3 regions of the Bradyrhizobium sp. Kon10 genome follow, and region 3 is predicted to be linked to each of the others. Evidence: predicted binding sites of a transcription regulator. Region 3 holds the regulator's gene; each other region holds the start of a gene.
What was found. The regulator LexA, encoded in region 3, represses DNA repair genes until DNA is damaged. The targets are predictions, from matches to a motif close to TGTTCNNNNTGTGTTCNG.
Positions count from the first base shown of each region.

Region 1 (4,947 bases), 100 kb from region 3:
CTGTCCCGTATAGCTCCTTGGCGCTTTGGCGATGTCTTCCGGTGGGCCCCAGGCGACGATCTCGCCGCCGCCGTCGCCGCCCTCGGGGCCGAGATCGATCACCCAGTCGGCGGTCTTGATCACTTCGAGATTGTGCTCGATGACGACGACCGTGTTTCCCTGCGCGACCAACTCGTGCAGCACCTCCAGCAGCTTCTTGACGTCGTGGAAGTGCAAGCCGGTGGTCGGCTCGTCCAGGATGTAGAGCGTGCGGCCGGTGGCGCGTTTTGACAGCTCCTTCGCCAGCTTGACACGCTGGGCTTCGCCGCCCGAAAGCGTCGTGGCCTGCTGGCCGACATGGATGTAGTCGAGGCCGACGCGGTGCAGGGTCTGAAAGGTCTCGCGCACGCGCGGCACCGCCTTGAAGAATTCGGCGGCTTCCTCGACGGTCATGTCGAGCACGTCGGCGATGCTCTTGCCCTTGAACAGCACTTCGAGCGTCTCGCGGTTGTAGCGCTTGCCCTTGCAGACGTCGCAGGTGACGTAGACGTCGGGCAGGAAGTGCATCTCGATCTTGATGACGCCATCGCCCTGGCACGCCTCGCAGCGGCCGCCCTTGACGTTGAACGAGAAGCGTCCGGGCTCGTAGCCGCGCGCTTTCGACTCGGGCAGGCCGGCGAACCATTCGCGGATCGGCGTGAAGGCGCCGGTGTAAGTCGCGGGGTTGGAGCGCGGGGTGCGGCCGATCGGCGACTGGTCGATGTCGATGATCTTGTCGATGTGCTCGAGGCCCTCGATGCGGTCGTGCGGGGCGGCGCCTTCGCTCGCATTGTTCAGCTTGCGGGCGATCGCCTTGTAGAGCGTGTCGATCAAGAGCGTTGACTTGCCGCCGCCGGAGACGCCGGTGACGCAGGTGAACAGGCCGAGCGGAATCTCCGCGGTGACGTTCTTGAGGTTATTGCCTCGCGCGTTCACCACCTTGATGGTGCGGCGATGGTTCGGCGGACGCCGCTCCGGCACCTCGACCTCGAGCTCGCCGGTGAGATATTTTCCGGTCAGCGAGTTCGGGTTGCGCATGATCTCGGCCGGCGTGCCTTCGGCGATGATGTTGCCGCCATGCATGCCGGCACCGGGGCCGATGTCGAGGACGTAGTCGGCGAGCAGGATCGCATCCTCGTCATGCTCGACCACGATCACGGTATTGCCGAGGTCGCGCAGTCGCTTCAGCGTGTCGAGCAGGCGGGCGTTGTCGCGCTGGTGCAGGCCGATCGAGGGCTCGTCCAGCACGTAGAGCACGCCGGTCAGGCCCGAGCCGATTTGCGACGCCAGGCGGATGCGCTGGCTCTCGCCGCCCGACAGCGTCCCGGAAGAGCGGGAGAGGGTGAGGTAATTGAGACCGACGTCGAGCAGGAAGGTGAGCCGCTCGCGGATCTCCTTGAGGATGCGGCCGGCGATCTCGTTCTGCTGGGCGTTGAGCGCCTCCGGCACGGTCTCGAACCACGCGCCGGCGCCCTTCACCGACAGTTCGGAGATGTCGCCGATGTGCTTGCCGCCAATCTTGACGCAGAGCGCCTCGGGCTTCAGCCGAAAGCCGTGGCAGGCTTCGCAGGGCACGTCGTGGAAATACTTCGCCAGCTCCTCGCGCGCCCACTCGCTCTCGGTCTCGCGATAGCGGCGGTTGATATTGGTGATGACGCCCTCGAACGGCTTCTTGGTGTCGTAGGAGCGGACGCCGTCCTCATAGGAGAACTTGATCTCGTCCTCGCCGGAACCGTAGAGGATCGCGTCTTTGGTCTTCTTGGCGAGATCCTTCCACTTGGTGTCGAGCGTGAACTTGTAGTGCTTGCCGAGCGCGGTCAGCGTCTGCACGTAATAAGGCGATGACGATTTGGCCCAGGGCGCGATCGCGCCCTTGCGCAGGGTGGTTTCCTTGTCGGGGATGACAAGATCCTCGTCGACATGCTGCTCGACGCCGAGCCCGCCGCAGGCAGGACACGCGCCATAGGGATTGTTGAAGGAAAACAGCCTGGGCTCGATCTCGGGGATGGTGAAGCCGGAGACCGGACAGGCGAACTTTTCCGAGAACAGCATGCGCTCGGGCCCGCTCTTGTCGTGGATCTTCGCGGTCTTCTTCTTTTCTTCGACCGGCGCTGCTGCGGGAGCGTCGGCGAATTCGACGACGGCGAGGCCCTCGGCGAGCTTCAGCGCGGTCTCGAAGCTTTCGGCGAGGCGCTGGCCGATGTCGGCGCGCACCACGATACGGTCGACGACGACGTCGATGTCGTGCGGGAATTTCTTATCGAGCGTCGGCGCCTCAGCGAGCTCATGGAAGCTGCCGTCGATCTTGACGCGCTGAAAGCCCTTCTTGAGCCATTCGGCGAGCTCTTTCCGGTACTCGCCCTTGCGGCCGCGCACGACCGGCGCGAGCAAATAGAGGCGAGTGCCCTCGGGCAGCGTCAGCACACGGTCGACCATCTGCGAGACGGTCTGGCTTTCGATCGGCAGTCCCGTGGCGGGCGAATAGGGCACGCCGACGCGCGCCCACAGCAGGCGCATGTAGTCGTAGATCTCTGTCACGGTGCCGACGGTCGAGCGCGGGTTCTTCGAGGTCGTCTTCTGCTCGATCGAGATCGCCGGAGATAATCCGTCGATCTGATCGACGTCCGGCTTCTGCATCATTTCGAGGAACTGGCGGGCATAGGCGGACAGCGATTCGACGTAGCGGCGCTGGCCCTCGGCATAGATGGTGTCGAAGGCGAGCGAGGATTTGCCGGAGCCGGAGAGGCCGGTGAACACGACGAGCTTGTCGCGGGGAATTTCGACGTCGATATTCTTGAGGTTGTGCTCGCGCGCGCCACGGATCGTAATTGCGCGCAGGCTTGAGCCCGCGTTGTTGGCTTGGCGCTTCGCCTTGATCACTTCATCCATCCCGGTGGTCCTCAAGGAATCCCAAAGGCACGCGATCGCGCCAACATTCGAGGCGCGCTTCGCCCGGAACCGGGATCGGCGCCGATGGGTATGGCAGCGAACGTAGGAAGAACGAGCGCGGATTTCCAGTGGGACTTGCGAATCGTCAACGGATTGTTGGCGCGCTGGCGGCATTTGGCAGCAGCGGGGCTCGGAACCACCCCGAAGCGCGCCGCTGCGAGGTTGCACAAAAACAAAAAGGCCGGCGCAAGGCCGGCCTTTCGTAACGCGATAGCGTTGGAGCCGAAGCTCAGTACTTGGCTTAGTACTTGGCGACGACCGGGCCGTTGAAGTGATAGTTCACGCCGAACTGCACGGTGTGGAAGTTGAGCGTGCCGGAGGGCACGGCGCCCGAGAAATAGGTCTCGCCGCCAAGGCTGCGATAGAGGTACTCGCCCTTGATCGACCACTGCGGGGCGATGAACGCTTCGACGCCAGCGCCGACGGTCCAGCCCGAGTGGAATTTGCTGTCGGAGATCGAGACCGGGCCCAGCGTCGCAGTGATCTTGTTGTCGATCCAGGCGTAGCCGCCGGTGCCGTAGAACAGGACGTTGTTGACAGCGTAGCCGATGCGGCCGCGCACGGTGCCCATCGCGTCCGTCTTCGAGCTCACCGAGGCGGGAATCGCACCGACGCCCGGCACGAAAACCGCACCAGCTGCCGACGCGCTGACGTCAGCCCAGGCGCCATCGGCCTCGACGCCGAACACGACGTTGCCGGTCTGCCAGTTGTAGCCGGCGGTACCGCCGACGAAGCCGCCCTTCATCTTCGGGTCGCCGGAAGCGTTCTCCCAGGCGCCGCCACCGACGATACCGAGGTAGAAGCCGGTCCAGTTGTAGACCGAGGCCATAGCGACAGGAGCCTTGGTGTAGGGGCGAGCCGCCAGATCGGCAGCCGAGGCGGCGCCAGTGAGAGCGAGCAGACAGGCCGAAGCCAGCAAAATTTTCTTCATTTCAACAAATCCCAGTCCCAGTTTCTGATTTGCCTTCCGTGCGTCGGAAGAGCATCGGACGCGTTGGTCCAACTGATGTCGTACCTACACCACTGAAGCCGCAAGTTGTGTCTCCCGAAAGTCACAACGGCCCAAAAATGTCGCAGATGCTGACCTATTATTCCCCGTTTGCGCGGGCACAAAAAAAGGCCGGCACGAGGCCGGCCTTAGAGACGCGCGTGAAACCAATGCTATCAGTACTTCGCGATGACGGGCCCGCCCCAGCGGTAGTTCAGCCGGATCAGTCCCATATCCACGTCCTGCCCGATTCGGTCGCTCCCGAACGCCGCGCCCGCTGGCGTGGTGAAGCCGACCGTGCGATGGCCGAGGAACAAGTGGTCGTACTCGACGCCCACCGACCAGTTCGGCGCGAAGCCGAATTCCAGACCGGCGCCGATTGCTCCGCCCCAGCGGGTTTCGCGTGCCGAAGCCAGCAGCGCGCCCGCGCCGGGCGTGCCGGCGGCGGCATAGACGTCGTACCTGTCTCCGACCACGGCGCCGCCGCCCTTCACGTAGAGCAGCACGCTGTTCCAGGCGTAACCAACCTGACCGGTGATGAGGCCGAACGCGTCGATGCGCGAACGGTTGCGATCACCCGTGACCAGGGCGCTGCCTGGGAAAAGTGTGCTGACGTTGTCGCCCCGGAAATCGGCCCAGTTGCCTTGGCCTTCAAGACCGAACACCCAATTGGCCGACTGCCAGCGATAGCCGATCTGGCCGCCGATGGTGCCGCCCGTCGCGTTGTGACAGCCTTCGCCCACCAGCACCCCGGTCCCCGGTGTTACGAAGTCCCAGCATTTGTGGCTCGAACCGCCACCGCCGTTGATGCCGATATAGAAGCCGCTCCAATCGTAGATCGTCGCGATCGCAGGCGCCGGCGCCTTGGTGTAGGGACGGGCCGCAAGATCCGCTGCGCTCGCGGGAGCCGAGAGGTTGAACGCGATTAGGCCAAATGCACTTAGCAGGATTTTTTTCATTGCAGTCTCCCCAATCTATTGTTGCTTGCTTCG
Region 1 covers NZ_JBVVOZ010000005.1:222,754-227,700, forward strand. Annotated here, with positions in the region: gene uvrA (excinuclease ABC subunit UvrA) at 1-2,907, opposite strand, end outside; gene AC0L2O_RS10450 (outer membrane protein) at 3,209-3,898, opposite strand; gene AC0L2O_RS10455 (outer membrane protein) at 4,132-4,914, opposite strand.
Region 1: a site for LexA is predicted at 3,004-3,021, ahead of uvrA (excinuclease ABC subunit UvrA). Genes of this name have one in related genera too.

Region 2 (4,947 bases), on a different contig from region 3:
CACCAGCGTGCAGGTGAGGATCAGGATGCCGCGGATCCACCACGGCGGCGGCTGGTCGCCCTTCGGCTCGCCGAACAGAGCGGGCGTGGCGCGCAGCAGCACGCTTCGCAGGATGTAGAGCAGGACCGCGGCGAGCGCGAAGCCGAACAACGGCGACAGCAGCAGCGCCTTGCCGATATTGGTGGCCTGGGACCAGTCGACACCCGAGGTGCCGCTGCGGCCGTGCAGGACCGCATTCATGATGCCAACGCCCATGATCGAGCCGATCAGCGTGTGCGAGCTCGAGGCCGGCAGGCCGAAATACCAGGTACCGACATTCCAGATGATCGCGGCGATCAGCAGCGCGAACACCATGGCGAAACCAGCGCTGGAGCCGACCTGAAGGATCAATTCCACTGGCAGCAGCGAGACGATCCCGAACGCGACGGCACCCGACGAGAGCAGCACGCCGAAAAGGTTGAACATGCCGGACCAGATCACGGCGATGTTGGCGGGCAGGGAGCGCGTGTAGATCACGGTGGCGACCGCATTGGCGGTGTCGTGGAAGCCGTTCACGAACTCGAAGCCGAGCGCGATCAGCAGCGCGATGAAGAGCATGAGGAAGGGAGCGATGCTCTTGATTTGCGTGCCGGTCGCATCGACGTCGGTCCAGATGCTGTAGGCAACGAAGAGCAGTGCGGTGGCGATGACCCCCATATAGATGATGCCGGTCAGCGGGTGGAATCCGCCTTCAAGGTCCGGGCCCTCACGCAAGGCCGGCTCGATCGAGCCGGGTAAAGCAACGTCACTCATCGGAATTCTCCTGTCCCAATGCGCCGACTTTGCGCGCGCCATGTGACAGGCAGTTGAAATGGGCCGGCATGCAGTTGAAATGGCGGGACTACTCCACCGCTTGTTGCCGGGGATGACAGCCCGTGTCAGGCGGCGTGGGCGGATTTCCGCTGCAAGGCGGCGGCGATCTTCAGATCGTCGACAAAACGCCGATATTCCAGCGCCTTGGCCTCGGGATCGGGCAGCCGCAACAGGTAGGACGGATGAACCGTCACCAGCGCCTTGCGGCCGTCGGGAAGGTCGATCAGCCGGCCGCGGTTTTTGCCGATCGGGGTGATCTTGCCGAACACGCTTTGCGCGGCGGTCGCACCCATCGCGACGATGAGATCGGGCTGGATGACGGAGACCTCCCGCTCATACCATTGCCGGCACGCCCGGATCTCCGGCGTGTTCGGCTTTTGATGCAGGCGAATTTTTCCGCGCGGCACGAATTTGAAGTGTTTCACCGCGTTGGTGACATAGACCTTCTTGCGGTTCACGCCGGCCTCCTCCAGCGCGCGGTCGAGCATCTGGCCGGCGGGGCCGACGAAGGGATGGCCGGCGAGGTCTTCCTTGTCGCCGGGCTGTTCCCCGACCAGCATGATGTTGGCGGACTTCGGGCCTTCGCCGAACACGGTCTGGGTCGCGTCCTTGTAGAGATGGCAGGCGCGGCAGTGGGCGGCTTCCTCGCGGAGCGCTTCGAGATCGTCGGCGGCGGTCTTGCGTTTCATCGGAGTCTCCGGCCGCGGGTTCATCCTTCCGCCGGTCCAGCGTTCGGCATCGGCAAGCAGAGGTTCAAGTATCGAAGCTTCCGACAGGTTCCTCCGGTACTTCTGCGGCGCTTCGGGCGTGATCGGGTGGTCATGCCGAAAGTGGCGGCGCCAGGTTTCCTCCAACCGGTTTGGAGCCGGCATCTCCTTCTGGCTGATCCCAGGCGTGAACGAGATCGCGTGGCCGTCCCAATGGGCGCAAATGTCGGGCGTGAGGATGGACCAGGGCATGTCGGCATAACGGCGCGCGAAAAACGGCGCGGCGAATGCCACGATGTGATGTTCCGGCTCGAACCAGGCGGCATAATGCGCCTTCTGCTCGCGTCCGATCTCGCGGAAACGGACGAGATCGCGCATCCGCTGTACATCGCGCTGCACGGCGCCTGCCATCACGGTTGCTTCTGCCACGTCGGGATCGGTCATTGTTGCCAGCAGGTCGTGATCGGCTTTCAGCCGCCAGAGCAGGCGATAGAGCAGCGCAAAACGTGCGCTGTCCCGATGCAGGATCGCGACGCGGGCAAGCTCGACAAAATTGGCCGGAACGTTGAACGTGCCTTCGGTCTCGACGGGCGGAAGGCTTGGCGCTTCGGACAGGCCAGGGGGCACCAGGTCTTTCGCCTGGCCCTGCACGCTCCACGTCACTTCCATCGGCGTGATGTGATGTAGCGCAAGCGCGCGTGCCGCCTTGCGCCAGCCGTCAAAGTCAGTCTCGCTGTCGAGGGCAATCAGGTACATGACACTTGAATCCTCTTGATTCCGCTCATGAATCTACAGGCGCGCCAATTCGATTGACTCTCATGCGCCCGTTAGCTTTATATTAGAACATATCATGAACAAATGAGCCAGCTGCTGGTTCTCTTTTTGAGAGCCACCGGCAATCACCTCTGAAGGAGCGGCGAGCATGAGCGGCGCACGTAGCAGCGCGCTTGCGACCTTGCGCGGCCAGATCGAGCGCATCGAGACGGCGGAGGTCGTGCATCATCGCGATCGCGTCGCGCTCGGCCACGACGGGGCCGACACCGCACTGATGGGCGGGCTCGCGCGCGCGACAATCCACGAGGTGTTTTGCGAGGGCCGCCAGGGCGCCGCCGCGACGGGTTTTGTGAGCGGGCTTGCGGGTCGCGTGACGGCGCGCAAACCGCTTTTGTGGGTGCGGCAGGATTTTTCGGAAACTGAAACCGGCGCGCTGTCGATGAGCGGGCTTGCCGAGCTCGGTCTCGATCCGCGCCGCGTGGTGCTGGTGCGTGCGGCTGACGTGGAGAGTGCGTTACGCACCTCGGCCGACGCGCTTGCCTGCGATGCGCTGGGGGCGGTCGTGCTCGAGCTCTGGGGTGAGACCAGACAGTTCGATCTCGTGGCGAGCCGCAAGCTGACGCTGGCCGCGCAAGCTTCCGGCGTCACCGGCCTGCTGCTGCGGATGGCCGCGCAGCCGCTGCCTTCGACTGCGGAGACGCGATGGATGCTGCGCGCGGCGCATTCGCCGCCGGGGACGACATGGAGTGCCTGGGGCGCGCCGCGCTTCGATGCCGAGCTCTTGCGCAATCGTCATGGCCCGTGCGGCCGCTGGATCATGGAATGGAAGTGTGATGAGTGCCAGTTCTCTGAACCATCGTCGTATCCTCAGTCTGTGGCTGCCGCGCCTGCCTATCGACAGGATCAAGCGGTTCTTGCCGAGCAGCGGCGCGCAGGGTGAACCAAACATCGTTGTCATCAAGGACAACAATGCGCTGGTGATCCACGCGCTCGACGACGCGGCATCGCGTTTGGGGCTGCATGTCGGCCAGCCCCTGGCCAATGCCCGGGCGATGTGCCCGGACTTGAAAGTGTTCGACGCCGACGTCGTGGCCGATGCGAAGACGCTCAGCGACATCGCCGACTGGTGCGATCGCTTCACCCCGCTGGTGGCGCTCGATCCGCCGCACGGGCTGTTCCTGGACATCACCGGTTGCGCGCATCTGTTCGGTGGCGAAGCTGCGCTGTTGCAGACGCTGGTTCGAGCGCTGGCTCGTCAGGATTTTGCCGTCAGCGCGGCGATCGCCGGAACCTCGGTCTGTGCGCGCACGCTGACGCGCCAGGCTTCAGGCGCCATCGTCGCCGATGGCGGGGAGGCGGAAGCGGTCAACCGGCTTCCGGTGTCCGCGCTTGGCGCGGGTGAGGCCATCACCACCGGCCTGCGCCGTGCCGGCTTGAAAACCATCGGCGATGTTGCCTCTCGCGCGCCGCACGAGATCACGGCGCGGTTCGGCGCCCGGTTTTCCACACTGCTTGCGCATGCGCTGGGACAGGGCGATGCCCCGATCAGCCCGCGCAAACCGCTGCCTGATTATATCGTGGAAAAACGTTTTGCCGAGCCGATTGCGACCGACACCATGATCGCGATGACGCTGTCGCGCCTGGCGGACACGCTTGTTACGTCCATGGAGAAGCAGGGCAAGGGCGCGCGGAGGTTGGAGGCCGCGTTCTTCCGCACCGACGGCGTGGTGCGCGCGATCATGGTCGAGACCGGACGGCCGGTCACCCAAAGCAAGGTCGTCGATCGGCTGTTCCGCGAGCGTCTCGACGCGCTCGCCGACCCCCTCGATCCCGGCTTCGGCTTCGACATGGTGCGGTTGTCGGCGAGCCGCACCGAAATCGTGGTGCAGGAGCAGCGCGATCTCGATGCTCACGTCCACGACAATGACGAGCTGGCGGCACTGGTCGACCGCATTGCCGCGCGCATCGGCGGAAAGCGCGTTGTCGTGCACCTGCCGCAGAACACCCATATTCCGGAGTATGCCGTGCTGGCCGCGCCGGCGCAGCATCATCTTGCCGCCGCCATGCAGGCCGAATGGCCGTCGCGCACCGCGAGCGAGCCGCCGCTGCGGCCCTTGCGGCTGTTTGAAAAACCGGAGCAGGTTACGGTGCCGTTCGCGACCGTGCCCGACGGCCCGCCGCATCAATTCACCTGGCGGCGCGCGCAGCATGCCGTGGTGCGGGTGGAAGGGCCCGAGCGTATCGCCATGGAATGGTGGCGGCAGGACGGCAGGCAACTGACGCGGGATTATTTCCGCATCGAGAATGCCGAAGGCCTGCGCTTCTGGATGTTTCGCGATGGTCTCTACGACGAGCTGATTGACGACGAGGGCAAGTCCATTCCCGCCAAATGGTATGTGCACGGTCTCTTCGCATGACGACATCAGCCTATGCCGAGATCGGCATCACCACCAACTTCTCGTTCCTGCGCGGCGGATCGGACCCGCGCGCCTATGTGCATCAGGCTAGCATTTTGGGCATCCCCGCGATCGGGATTGCCGATCACAACACGCTGGCCGGTGTCGTGCGCGCCTACAACGAGCTCGACAACACCGAGGTGTTGCACAAGCCAAAA
Region 2 covers NZ_JBVVOZ010000019.1:68,681-73,627, reverse strand. Annotated here, with positions in the region: gene AC0L2O_RS24390 (inorganic phosphate transporter) at 1-792, opposite strand, end outside; gene AC0L2O_RS24385 (UdgX family uracil-DNA binding protein) at 918-2,315, opposite strand; gene AC0L2O_RS24380 (ImuA family protein) at 2,482-3,273, shown strand; gene AC0L2O_RS24375 (Y-family DNA polymerase) at 3,167-4,750, shown strand; gene AC0L2O_RS24370 (error-prone DNA polymerase) at 4,747-4,947, shown strand, end outside.
Region 2: a site for LexA is predicted at 2,399-2,416, ahead of AC0L2O_RS24380 (ImuA family protein). Genes of this name have one in related genera too.

Region 3 (4,947 bases):
CAGGACGATCGCATCTGACGTTCGTCAGAGATCGGAGGGAAAGCGGGCCTTTCGACCTGAATGTTTGAGGAGTGAGACATCGCAGCAACATCCCGCAATATGCTTGCAATTCAGCATTGCACCTCGCCTTCGCCACTCGCGAACCTCAGATTCCCGATGCCGCGCTGCTTTGCGGCAACATCGGCTCGACTGCCGCTTTTCTGTCCTTGCCCCTGGCGCGGCGCTGCGCTGAGATGCCTCATTGCATTTTAAGGCATTTGTCTTGGGGACGGACGATATTTCCAACGACTCCGTATTGGACCTCATCGGCGCCATCTACGAGGCCGCGCTCGACGGAAGCCGCTGGGAAAGTGTGCTGACGCGCATCGACGAGGCGATGGGCGGTCGCATCCTGTTCGGTGTCTATGACCCCGCAAACGGCCTCTCCAGCCTGGTGTCGCCGCGCATCGACCCCGACCGCGTGCAAGAGCTACTCGGCTGGGCGCCGCGCAATCCCCTGTTGCCGCTTGGCATCGGCAGGACGCCGGGCGAGGTCTTCACCATCGGCGACTTCATCACACGCGATGAGTTCACCGCGACCGACTACTACAACGAATGGTGGCAGCCAGCCGGCTTCGATACCGAGCCCTTGACGACGAATTTGCTGGTCGATCATAACGCCACGGGCATCCTGACCAGCCATCGGCCGTCCAATTTGCCTTCATATGACGATAACGCACGGCGGCTGTTTGCGACGCTGGCGCAGCATCTCGTACGCGCCGTTGCCATCCAGCGGCGTACCCACCAGCTCGACGTCACCGGCCGCGCCGCGCTGGCGGGACTGGATGGGCTAGACCACGGCTTCGTTCTCGCAGACGCTCAGGCTCGCCCGATCTTCGTCAATCGCCGGGCGCGCGAATGGCTCGATGCCGCCGACAGCATCGTGCTTGAGGCGGGCGCGCTGAGCGCCATCAACAGCGAAGACGGCCGCTCTCTGCAATCACTGATCGGCTCGTGCAGCATCGATCATCCCGATCGCATCGGCGGCGAGATGAGCTTGCGGCGGCATCCAGGCCGCATGCCGCTGCACGTGCAGGTGACGCCAGTCGGCACAGATTGGGCGGAGAGTTCGGTGCCGCTTGCCTCCGGCTGGCGATCGAGCGCGATGGTGCTCATCACCGACCCCGAGCCGGACGCGAGATCAAGACTCGACGCTTTGCGCACGCGTTACGGCCTCACTCGTGCAGAAGCCGCCTTTGCGCTCGAGATCGTCAAGGGCGGCGGCCGCAAAGCGACGGCGGAACGGCTAGGGATCACCGACGGAACCGCGCGCAGCCATCTGTCGAAAATCTTCGACAAGACGGGCGTGAACCGGCAGGCCGAACTGGTGCGGCTATTGCTCCATAGATAAGCTGCGTCCACGCGCATGCACGTCCGTTTTGCCTCGACGGCCACTGTCGGCTAGAACGCTTGCCGCGACCCGATTGTCGTATTGCCCGAGCAGGAGTTTTCACCGTGGCCCTCATGCCGGTTTCCGACGCGCTTGCCGCGGTGCTTGCCGGCGCAGAGCCGCTGGCGGAAGAGATGGTTGCGCTCGACGAGGCCTGGCACCGGGTGCTGGCGCGCGATCTCGCGGCGCGCCGTACGCAGCCACCGCAGGCGATGTCGGCCATGGACGGCTACGCAGTGCGCGCCGCCGACGCGGCCAGGATCGATGCACAGCTCAATCTGATTGGCGAGGTCGCAGCCGGCCGGCCGTTCGCGGGAACGGTGGGCGCTGGCGAAGCCGTACGGATTTTCACAGGCGGCGTCGTTCCCGATGGCGCGGATGCGGTCGTGATCCAGGAGGATACTGCGGTCGAGGGCAAGCGCGTCACGATCAAGGAAGCCGCCCTCATCGGACGGCACATCCGCCTTGCCGGCGTCGATTTTCGCGAAGGCGATTTGCTGCTGAAGCGAGGAACCCGACTCACCGAGCGTGACCTGGCGCTCGCGGCCGCGATGAACCATCCGCGCCTGCCCGTCCGCCGCCGGCCGAGAGTTGCGATCCTCGCAACCGGCGATGAGCTGGTGATGCCCGGCGTCACCCCCGGCGCGGGTCAGATCGTTTATTCCAACGGCTATGCCCTGCACGCGCTCGCGCGCAGCGAAGGCGCCGAGACCATCGACCTCGGCATCGCCGCCGACACGGTTGAGGCGACCACGGCCGGCATCCGCCGCGCCCGCGACAGCGGGGCGGATGTCCTGATCACCACCGGCGGCGCCTCGGTTGGCGACCACGACCTGGTCAAGCCGGCGCTCGAGGCCGAAGGCATCTCGATGGCGTTCTGGAAGATCGCGATTCGCCCGGGCAAGCCGATGATGCACGGTCAGCTCGGCGCGATGCGCGTGATCGGCCTGCCCGGCAATCCCGTGTCGTCCTACGTCTGTGCGTTCCTGTTCATGGTGCCGCTGATTCGCGCGCTCTCGGGCCGCGAAGTGATTCACCACCGTCGCGAACGCGCCGTGCTCGGCCGCGATGTCGGTGCCAACGACCAGCGCGAGGACTATCTTCGCGCGCGCCTTGAATTGCGCGACGACGGCACCCTCATCGCTCATCCCGTGAGTCATCAGGATTCCTCGCTGCTCGCGAATCTGGCTGCCGCACAGGCACTTCTCGTACGTGCGCCGTTTGCGCCGAAGGCCGAGGCAGGCACGCCCTGCGAGGTGCTGCGATTGCCGGTCTGAACGCGTCGCTCGCTCGCGTTCCGCGAAGTTTGTCGCGTTCACGCTAAATTAAGCAGTTGCGGAACACATATCGAACATATAGTGTCCGTTCATGATTTGTTTCGAGCATGTAGCGGCTCATCGCTGAACTCAGCGTCTCGGAATCGAACGACATCAACCGGGGGAATTTGGTCGAGATGTTAACGCGCAAACAATACGAGCTTCTGCGGTTCATCAGCGAGCGGCTGAAGGAAAGCGGCGTGCCGCCCTCCTTCGACGAGATGAAGGACGCGCTCGATCTGCGCTCGAAATCGGGCATCCATCGCCTGATCACCGCGCTCGAGGAGCGCGGCTTCATCCGGCGCCTGCCCAACCGCGCCCGCGCCATCGAGGTGATCAAGCTGCCGGAGCTTCAGGCCGCGGCCGGCAGCCGCCGCGGGTTCACGCCCAGCGTCATCGAGGGCAATCTCGGCAAGGTCCGCGCGAGCTCCAGCGGGTCGGCGGATGACGGCGAGCGCCCCGTCGCGGTGCCCGTGATGGGCCGGATCGCGGCCGGTACGCCGATCGAAGCGTTGCAGACCCGCAGCCACACCATCAGCGTGCCGCCTGACATGCTCGGCTCCGGTGAGCACTACGCGCTCGAAGTGCGCGGCGATTCCATGGTCGATGCCGGTATCCTCGACGGCGACATGGCGCTGATCCAGCGTAACGAGAGCGCCGATACCGGCGACATCGTTGTGGCGCTGATCGACGACGAGGAGGCAACGCTGAAACGTTTCCGGCGCCGCGGCGCCTCGATCGCGCTCGAGCCGGCGAACGCCTCGTATGAGGTTCGCATCCTGCCGCCCAACCGGGTGAAGATTCAGGGCAAGCTGATCGGGCTTTACCGGAAGTATTGAGCCGGCTGCGGACGGTCGGCAGGCCGCCGCGCACGAGCGATTGGAGCGGACGATTGTCCGCTCCGGCTGGATAGTCTTTCTGGTTTTGCACAGATTATCCGGCCACCCCTCCAGCGCTACATCCTCGGCACGCCGCGACGAAGCACACACCGCTTCGCAGGGCTTTGAGAGACCGAGGAGAGAACCATGCGCAGCATTATTCTGAGCACTGTCGCGATGGCGCTGATCGCAGCATCAGCGTCGCAAGCCCTCGCGGCGCAGTCACAGCACCATCTCGGCAAAGCAGCGCGGGCGACGAGCGAGCAATTCCGCAATGCCCGCAACGCGGTCGAGCAGCCGTCGCAACGGGCCTGGCAATATTCCGGCTGGTCGGCGCCCGCTGGCCGCTAATGGCGAAACTGCCCGAATGCACGGGAGCAGGCTTTGTTCCTCGCGCAATTGAAAAAGATATTGTGATTGCAGCGCGCGAACCAAGCCGCAGATTTGCCCACAACCAAGCAGACGCTTGCAGGCTTCTACTCTGATAGAGGCCTGCGCCTCAGAAGAGGCGCGGGTCGCTATCCTGATTGAGGAGCACCCCGATGTGTGACTACAGCCTGCACGCCGTCGCGACGCGTCCCGCAGAAGTCGGCGAGACAATCGTCACGACAACTTTCCGCGGCACCTCGACGCGCGGCTTCGCCTCCGAAGCCGATATGTCGGTCGCGGTCTGTCTGCTGCCGGGAACGGAGCTCGCCTTCGCCGACAGCGTCCGCTACGACAATCGCTGGATCTGGACGCGCACCATCAACTCCCGCGTCGGCAAGTTCGGCAAGGTCGATCCGCACATTCCCGATCGCCATCACGACGCCATCGAATTTCCGGACGGCAAATACGTGCTGGTGACGCAGCTCGTCGAAGGCCAGCGCGCCACCGTGCTGCAATTGCCGGTGACCCAGCCGCTCGGCGAGCGGGAGCAAAAGCCAGAGATAGCCGACAGGCAGCCAACGATCACCCGCCTGCCGATCGGCTGACGCCGCCGACCCCAACGAGGGGTCGAGGCCCGGATTGAAATGCCCATCGCCGGCCGAGGCCGGCGAACTGGAGCGGTTTGCATCTCGCAAAGCCGATCGAATGGGATCCGCCCGCCGCACGTCGGACGGCCAGCCATTCCGGCCCGACGATCGGCTGAGAGGTCAAATCCAGCCCTCGGCTTTCAGTCCTCGGCTTGGAGATCGGCCTCGGACGGCGTTGCGTCATTGCTCCGGGGAGACGCTGTCTTCGTCTTCGGCGCGAGGCTGCCATCATAATCCGCCGCGCCTGCGGCAGCCGGCGACCAGGGACGGTCTGCGCCCCTTGCCTTCACCGCCTGAACGGCAAAACC
Region 3 covers NZ_JBVVOZ010000005.1:119,083-124,029, reverse strand. Annotated here, with positions in the region: gene AC0L2O_RS09965 (helix-turn-helix transcriptional regulator) at 263-1,390, shown strand; gene AC0L2O_RS09960 (molybdopterin molybdotransferase MoeA) at 1,495-2,706, shown strand; gene lexA (transcriptional repressor LexA) at 2,883-3,584, shown strand; gene AC0L2O_RS09950 (hypothetical protein) at 3,771-3,974, shown strand; gene AC0L2O_RS09945 (hypothetical protein) at 4,166-4,597, shown strand; gene AC0L2O_RS09940 (ComEC/Rec2 family competence protein) at 4,780-4,947, opposite strand, start outside.